DNA from 2 places in the Aquamicrobium terrae genome. Region 2 is predicted to be linked to the other one. Evidence: riboswitches for the same ligand, from Rfam matches in the RefSeq annotation. Region 2 holds a riboswitch; the other holds the start of a gene.

Region 1 (4,205 bases), 930 kb from region 2:
GGATGCCGTAGCGCTCCGCGTAATGCGCGACATCGTCGTGATCGGGCTGCCCGGACCGGTAGAATTCTCCCGGAATCACTTCATGGAAATTGCCGAGCAATTGCTGCACGCCCATGTGGGCCCCCATCAGCGCCGGCGCGCCAAGCAGCACGGCAAGGAGAACCCGCAGTCGTCGCAAACCAGCCAATGTCGGCTCCCTCAACATTTCCGGCCAATTCCTGGCACGGATTTGCGACAGGAAAAAGAACTGGCCCGCACAAAAGCGCGTGCTCAGTCGGCAACCATGTCTTTCAGGCGCGTGAAATGGCCCATCTTGCGGCCGGGGCGCGCCTGCGCCTTGCCATAGAGATGCACCATCACGTCGGGCTCCGCCACCAGTTGCGGCATCAGCGCCACATCGTCGCCGATCAGGTTTTCCATCACGCAATCGCTGTGGCGGCGCGTTTCGCCGAGCGGCAGGCCGGCGACCGCCCTGATGTGCTGCTCGAACTGCGAAACGGTGCAGGCGGCTTCCGTCCAGTGGCCGGAATTGTGCACGCGCGGCGCCATCTCATTGGCCAGCAGCGAGCCGTCGTCCAGCACGAAGAACTCCACGCCGATGACGCCGACATAGCCCAGCGCCTCCAGGATGGCTGCCGTCGCGTCGCGCGCCGCCGTCGCCGTCACCGGCGCGATGGCCGCCGGCACGGTCGAGCTGCGCAGGATGCCGTCGCGGTGCACGTTCTCGGCCGGCGCGTAGGTCTTCACCTTGCCGTCGGCGCCGCGCGCGCCGATCACCGAGATTTCCCGCTCGAACGAAATCAGGCCCTCGAGGATCAGCGGCACCGAGCCCATGGCCTCGAACACGCCGGCATAGCCGCCGGTCAGCATGTTTCGGAAGACGCGCTGGCCCTTGCCGTCATAGCCCATGCGCCGCGTCTTCAGCACGCCGCTGCCGCCGAAGGCCTGCAGGGCGGACGCCAGCCCGGCATCGCCGTCCACCGCCAGGAACGGCGCGGTGGCGATGTCGATGCCGTTGAGGAACTGCTTCTCGACCAGCCTGTCCTGCGAAACCTCCAGCGCGCGCGGCGGCGGCAGCACCGGCACGCGCGCCGCCAGGGCCTCGGCCGCTTCCACCGGCACGTTCTCGAACTCATAGGTGACGACGGCGCTGATCGAGGCCAGTTCCGCCAGGGCGGCCGGATCGTCATAGGCGGCGACGATCTGCCGGTTGGCGACCTGTGCCGCCGGGCAGTCTTCCTGCGGTTCCAGCACCGCGATACGGTAGCCCAGCCTTGCGGCCGCCATGGCCAGCATGCGGCCGAGCTGGCCGCCGCCGACGATGCCGATGGTCGATCCGGGGCCGATGGTCGATCCGGGCGTCAGCATCACGCATCATCCTTCGGTTCGAGGGCAACCTTGTCCGTCTGCGCCGCGCGCCAGGCTTCCAGCCGTCCGGCAAGCGCCGCATCGGTGAGCGCCAAGACGGCGGCGGCCAGCAGCGCCGCATTGACCGCCCCCGCCTTGCCGATGGCCAGCGTGCCGACCGGGATGCCGGCCGGCATCTGCACGATCGACAACAGCGAATCCTGCCCCGACAGCGCCTTCGATTCCACCGGCACACCGAACACCGGCAGCGGCGTCATCGCCGCCGTCATGCCCGGCAGATGCGCCGCACCGCCGGCACCGGCGATCACCACCTTGTGGCCGGCCGCCTTGGCGCCGTGGGCGAAGTCGTAGAGCCGCTGCGGCGTGCGGTGGGCGGAAACGATCAGGCTCTTGTGGGAGACGCCGAGTTCGGCCAGCGTTTCGGCGGAGTGGCGCATGGTCGCCCAGTCGGACTGGCTGCCCATGATGATGGCGACATCGGCTTGGTGGTCGGTCAAGGCCCTGCTCCCGTCAGCAAAGCGGCGACGTAGCGGAATTTTCCCCGGCCCGCAAGGACGACCCATGCCGCAACTGGACCATTGGCCACCGCTGCCGGAATTGACAGGCCCGCCGGGCAGTGGTTAGCGTCGCTCCTGGAATCGGTTCCACATACGGATCAAAAGGGAACACGGTCAGCCGAGCGATCGGCAAAGCCGCGACTGCCCCCGCAACTGTAGCCGCCGAGCCTCTCCCCGATATGCCACTGGGCCGCAACGGTCCGGGAAGGCGGCGGGAGGCGACGACGCGGAAGTCAGGAGACCTGCCGGTTCCGGTCACCCATGCTTGATCACGGGGTGGGATCAGGCGCGGCCGTCCGCTGCGGTGACACGACAAGGTGTTGCCGCGTGCCTTACGGCTGCCGGGTGGAACATGCGATCCCCCTGCCCTTCCGGTCCGCGGTTGAAGTGGAAATCGCCGGCGCGAGACGCCCGGCATTCGGGGGTAAGGACCATGAGAACGACAATTCTGGCCGCAGGCGTATGCGCGCTGGCGCTGACCGGCCCGGGCTGGGCACAGCAATCCGCGAACAGCGACGACGACACCATCCAGCTCGACACGATCGTGGTGACCACGCCGCTGCGGCGCGCTTCGTCGCTCGAGCGTTCAACGTCGTCGGTGACGGTGATCGGCGAAGAAGAGATCAGGAAATCGGCGGCGCTCGATTTGCTCTCCCTACTGAAGACCCAGCCGGGCATAACCGCCACATCGAATGGCGGCCTCGGCGCCGATTCCAGCCTGTCGCTGCGCGGAGCCAGCGCGGCCCAGACGCTCATACTGGTCAACGGCGTGCGTGCCGCATCGGCCACTGCGGGCACACTCAACCTTTCCAGCATCCCGCTCGATTCCATCGATCGCATCGAAATCGCCAGAGGCGGCCATTCGGCGCAGTATGGCGCCGACGCCATTGGCGGCATCATCAACATCATCACCAAGCAGGGCGGTCCCTGTCCCGAGGGCAAAAGCGCCTGCGGCAGCGTGACGGCCGGTATCATGCACCCTTGGGGCGGCACGCTATCGGGCAATGTCGGAGGCGGTACCGAAGATGGCCTGCGCTACTCCTTCGGCGCGAGCATCCTCGGCACCCAAGGCTACGACTACCGCCTCTCGCCCGGCCATGACCTCGACAAGGACGGCTTCACCAGAGGCTCGGTCAATTTTTCCCTGTCGAAGGAAATGGCGGCGGGCGCGATCTACACCGACGGCCTTTACACGCGGGGCAGGAACGAGTTCGACAACGATCCGTTCGGCAACGTCTCGCACACCGACAATTTCTCCGGCCGGCTCGGCGCGCGGCTCGACCATTCGGAGAGCTGGACCTCGACTGTCGAACTGTCGACAGCCCTCGACTACGCTTCCATTTCCCAGGATGGCGTTGCCGGCGACGACTTCGACACGCTTCGTTACGGCCTGCTTGCGACCACCCAGAAGCAGTTCGATCTCGGAGCCACGCACCATATCGTCCAGGGTGGCGTCGAAGCCTATCGCGACTCGGTGAAGAACAGCGCCGTATCCGGGGTGCCCTATGCGGAGACGAAGCGGGACCTTGTCGCGGTATTCGGCCAATATTCGTTCGAGTATGAGCGCCTCACTGTCGATACCGGCCTGCGCTATGACGACAACGAGCAATTCGGCAGCGTCACCACGTACAATGTCGGCGCAAGCTATGAGCTGACCGATGGATTGGTTGCCCGCGCCTCCTATTCGACCGGTTTCCGTGCCCCGACCTTCAACGACCTCTATTATCCCGATGCAGGCAACCCGAACCTCAAACCGGAGGAATCCCGCTCCTACGAAATCGGCCTGAACTGGCGCATCGCCGACCAGACCACACTCGACATGGCACTGTACCGCAACAATACCGACGACATGATCGCCTGGGCCCCCATCGACCCGAACGATCCCGGCGGTCCGTGGCAACCCTCCAACATCAACCGGGCACGCGTCACCGGCTTCGAGGCCAAGCTGGAACACCGCTTCGACCCGCAATGGAGCGTAAGGGCGATGGTGGACGTGCGCGAACCCCTGAACAGGAGCGCCGGCGCTCACGGCAAATACATCGCCTATGGCGAGCGTTTCCGCAGCAGTGCCGGCTTCACCTACACCCCGACGGAAGACCTCAGCCTGTCCGCCGATCTGCTCTACGTCTCGTCACGCTACGCCGACGAGTTCAACGCAAGGCGGCTTCCCTCCTACATCACGGCGGACTTCTCCGCCATTTACGCGATTGACGAGAAGTCGCAGCTTAAGTTTTCTGCCCAGAACATCTTCGACAAGAAGTATGAAACGAAGGAAACTTT
Region 2 (4,205 bases):
GCGCCCGGCTCCGCGCCCGAAGCGAAGGCCGTGGCGGTGACGATGGCCGCCGGTTGCAGAACTGCAATCGCCTTTTCGACGAAGCCGAGCGAGGCGACGTCTTTCAGGCTGGAGACGAAGACCGGCACCGCCGCGATGCCGGTGCGGCGCAGTTCCGCCGTCAGCGCATCGATGGGGGCGATGTCGTCCGCCGGCAGCATGGAACGGTAGAAGAGAATCGGCACGACGGAAGCAGATTTGTCGTCCGCCAGCAGCGGTGTTTCGACAACGCCTGTTCCGGGTTCGTAATAGCCGGCCCGCGGCACCGGCGTGGGAGCCGCAGCATCGGCCTCATGGCCGGCCAGCCTTGCCAGACGGCGCACCAGCGCCTGCATGTTGGCCGGGCCGCCCTCGCGGAAATAGCCCAGCAGCAGGGAAAGTTCCTCGCGGGGCAGGGTGGAAGCCTGCGCCAGCCGCTCGTCCTCGTCGCGGCATTCGCCGGGCATCAGCGCCAGCCTGATGCCTTTTGCGCGCGCCGTGGCGGCAAGCTGGTCGCAGCCGTAGCGCCACCAGTCGTAGCCGCCCAGAAGACGTACCAGAATGACCTTTGCATGCTGTGCGACGCTGTCCACCCACAGGTCGACCGACATGGGGTGACGCAGGTCGCGCAGCGCCGCCAGCCGCATGGAGGGCAGGCGGTCGGCTTCGGCCTTCCATGCCGAGGCCAGCGCCGCGAGATCGCTGTCCGTGAAGGACAGCGCCACCACCTCGCCCGGCGTCTGGCGCAGGTCGACCGGCTCGATGACATCATCGAGCGAGGCGGAGGTGGTGGTCAGGATATGCATCGTTCAATCCTGATGAGCGGCGCGCTTGCCTAGTTCAGCCCGCCAGAATCTTCTCGATGGCCGGGCGGTCGAGACCCTTGAGGCCGATCACCACCAGCCGCGAGCGGCGGTCGTCATTGGCCGTCCATGCGCGATCATAATAATGATTGACGCGCGGACCGACAGCCTGAACCAGCAGGCGCATCGGCTTGCCGGAAACCTCCACGAACCCCTTCACCCGCAGCACGTCCTCCTGCTCGGCGGCGGCGGCGATGCGGCGCGCCAGTTCCTCGGGGTCGGTGACGGACGGGACGTCGATGACGAAGGTGTCGAAGTCGTCGTGTTCATGGTCGCCGGCGCCGTCGTGATGCGACTTGCGGTTTTCGATGTCGTCCTCGACGGCGAGGCCGAGGCCGAGCAGGATCGACGGATCGACCTTGCCGTGCTCGGACGGGACCACCTTCACGGCCGGCGTGATATGGGCATCGACGATCTTGCGGGCGCGGATGGCAGCGGCCTTGTCCAGCAAATCGTTCTTAGAAAGGATGATGAGATCGGCGCAGGCCACCTGATCCTCGAACACCTCCTCGATCGGATCGTCATGGTCGAGTGACTCGTCTTCGGCGCGCTGGGCGGCGAGCGCATCCATGTCGGAAGCGACCTTGCCCTCGGCAAGCGCGGGACCATCGACCACGGCGACCACGCCATCGACGGTGACGCGGCTTTTCACCGTCGGCCACTGGAACGCCTGCACCAGCGGCTTCGGCAGGGCGAGGCCCGAAGTCTCGATCAGGATATGATCGACCCTGGGCGTGCGCGACAGGATCTGGTCCAGCGCCGGCACGAAATCGTCGGCCACGGTACAGCAGATGCAGCCATTGGCGAGCTCGACGATGTTCTCCTCCGGGCAGGCGTCGATGCCGCAGCCTTTCAATATCTCGCCGTCGACGCCGACGTCGCCGAACTCGTTGACGATGAGGGCGAGGCGCTTGCCTTTGCTGTTCTCCAGCAGGTTGCGGATCAGCGTGGTCTTGCCGGCGCCGAGGAAGCCGGTGACGACGGTGCAGGGCACGCGGGCGGCGGTTGCGGTCATGGTCGATCCTTCAGGATGGTAAGAGGAGGAATGCGCGCGACGAGGCCGCGCTTGAGCGAATCGGGGCGGCCGCGCCACGGCATCAGGCCGTCGTCGGCTCCAGAGAGCAGGCGGGCACCGGCGACCAGATCGGCGCCGCAATCTTCGGCGAGGTCGCCGAACACATAGCTCCAGGCGCCGTCGGAGAGGATGGAGGCGCTGAGCCGGCGCTTGCAGTTGCCGAGGCATTCTACGGTGCGTATCTCGACCGGCGCGCCGGCGGCGGCCCGGCGCGTGTCCTCCGCCAGCTTTTCGCCGGCGCGCGGATGTGCATCCGAGCCGCTGGCGTCGCGGCAGGACACGCACACGATGATCGTCGCGCGGGTTTCCCGGTCGCTGACGGGTGGCGTCGCCTGATGGGCTGGGCTTGAGTCCAAAATATGCTCCTTGCCCGGGACACCCGCCAGGCTTTCGGCTCGGTTTCGTCGACGGCAGGTCTCCTGGCTCGCGGGTTGTCGCCTTTTCGCCGCCTTCCCGGGCTTTTCGACCCAGTGGTGTTTGGCAAGGCTCGCCGCCTACAGTTGCGGGGACAGCCGCGGCGTTGGGATGAACATCCCGCACCGCATTCCCTCTTAGCTCCCCTCCTTTGGAAGTGGAGACCGTCTTGGCGGATTTAGGCTTTGGCGGGGCGCGCTGTCAACGCGCGGCTACGACGCGGCCATGTCTGCCAGCGCCGGGCCAAGATCGCCGGCGGGCGTGACCTCGATGCGGTCGAGTTCCAGCCAGCCGCGCATCTGTTCCAGTTCATCGAAAAGCGCCGCAGCGGTTTCGGCCGGGGCGTGCGGTTCGGCATAGGCGGCATGAACGCGTAGCACCTTGGCCGGCCGGTCTGCCCTGAGGTCGACGCGGGCGACGATCCTGTCGCCCAGCAGGAAGGGCAGGACATAATAGCCGTACTGCCGTTTCTCGGCCGGCGTGTAGATTTCGATGCGGTAGCGGAAGCCGAACAGGTTCTCCGTGCGGTCGCGCTCGAACACCAGCGGATCGAAGGGGGCAAGCAGGGCGCGGGCGTCGATCCTGCGCGGCAGGCGCGCGTCCCGATGCAGATAGGCCTGCCGCGACCAGCCCTTGATGCGCACGGGAATCAGTTCGCCTTCCTCGACCAGTTCGGCGATGCGCGGCACGGTTTCCGTTGCGGAAAGGCGGAAATAGTCGCGCAGGCAGGCGACGGTGGCGATGCCGTGGGCGCGGGCGGAAATACGCAACAGTTCGCGCTGGGCGTCCTGCGTCGCGGGAACGGGCAGGTCGAGGATGTTGCGCGGCAGAACCCGCCCGGGAAGATCGTAGACGCGCTCGAAGCCGCGGCGAAAGGCGGTGGTGATGCGGCCGGCCCAGAACAGCCATTCGAAGGCGGCCTTGGCGTCGCTCCAGCCCCACCAGCCGCCGGACCCCTTGTGGCCATCCATGTCGGATGCCGCGATCGGGCCGCGCGTCTCCACCTCGCGATAAATCTCCTCGATGAAGTCCGAACGCTCGCGGCCGAATTTCGCCAGCCCCCGATACATTTCCTCGCCGCGCGCCGCGCGCTCCATGCGCCAGCGCAGCAGGGGCCATGTCTCCAGAGGCAGGAACGAGGCCTCGTGCGCCCAGTATTCGAACAGCAGGCGCCGGCGCGGACGGGCGGCGTCATCGACCAGCGAAAGCGGGTAGGGCCCGAGGCGCGAATAGAGCGGCATGTAATGCGCCCGCACGACGGCGCTGACCGAGTCGATCTGCAAAAGGCCGGTGCGTGCGAGGAAACGCGAAAGGTGCCGCCGGTCGATGGCGCCGGGCGACGGACGCCGCGCGCCGAAGCCCTGGGCGGCCAGTGCGATGCGTCGTGCCAGGGTGGGCGAAATGGTTTCCGTCATGCGTTTGCAGCCTATCTGCCATGCGTTTGCAACCTAGCAGCGGACCGGCTTTGCGGCAGCCCGATTCCCGCAGGCTAGCAGGCAAAAGGCGGGAACGCTGTCAGGAGTAAAAGTGGAGTAAAAAGTGAAGGAAATCAAAGATGATCAGTTTTGTCGCAGATAGTGGAGGGTGCGGCGTTTCGGGCAAGGTTTGACTTGCTTCGTCCATCCGCCTGCGCTAACCCTCGCCGCGTTGCAGCATGGGGCCGAACGGGTTCCGGGGCAAATCTGTCACGCTTCCGTAACAGGGCCGGCTGCGCTAGTTTCAGGCGGATCCGCCGCCAACGGAAAGTTGCAGCATGAACGAATTGCTGAGTTCGTATCTGCCGATCGTCATTTTCATCGGCGTGGCACTGGTGATCGGGCTGGCGCTTATCGTGG

What was found. Region 2 has a riboswitch for cobalamin ahead of ACVCNR_RS03175 (DUF1636 family protein). Riboswitches for the same ligand answer to the same signal wherever they lie in the genome.
Region 1: another riboswitch for cobalamin. It lies ahead of ACVCNR_RS07845 (TonB-dependent receptor plug domain-containing protein); the one in region 2 lies ahead of ACVCNR_RS03175 (DUF1636 family protein).

The regions. Positions count from the first base shown of each region.
Region 1 covers NZ_JBRKLZ010000001.1:1,547,452-1,551,656, forward strand. The annotation lists gene ACVCNR_RS07830 (tyrosine-protein phosphatase) at 1-205, opposite strand, end outside; gene ACVCNR_RS07835 (5-(carboxyamino)imidazole ribonucleotide synthase) at 271-1,368, opposite strand; gene purE (5-(carboxyamino)imidazole ribonucleotide mutase) at 1,368-1,865, opposite strand; cobalamin riboswitch at 1,991-2,189, shown strand; gene ACVCNR_RS07845 (TonB-dependent receptor plug domain-containing protein) at 2,359-4,205, shown strand, end outside.
Region 2 covers NZ_JBRKLZ010000001.1:612,484-616,688, reverse strand. The annotation lists gene ACVCNR_RS03185 (cobaltochelatase subunit CobN) at 1-824, opposite strand, end outside; gene cobW (cobalamin biosynthesis protein CobW) at 859-1,896, opposite strand; gene ACVCNR_RS03175 (DUF1636 family protein) at 1,893-2,312, opposite strand; cobalamin riboswitch at 2,349-2,554, opposite strand; gene ACVCNR_RS03170 (winged helix-turn-helix domain-containing protein) at 2,583-3,785, opposite strand; gene ACVCNR_RS03165 (NADH-quinone oxidoreductase subunit A) at 4,124-4,205, shown strand, end outside.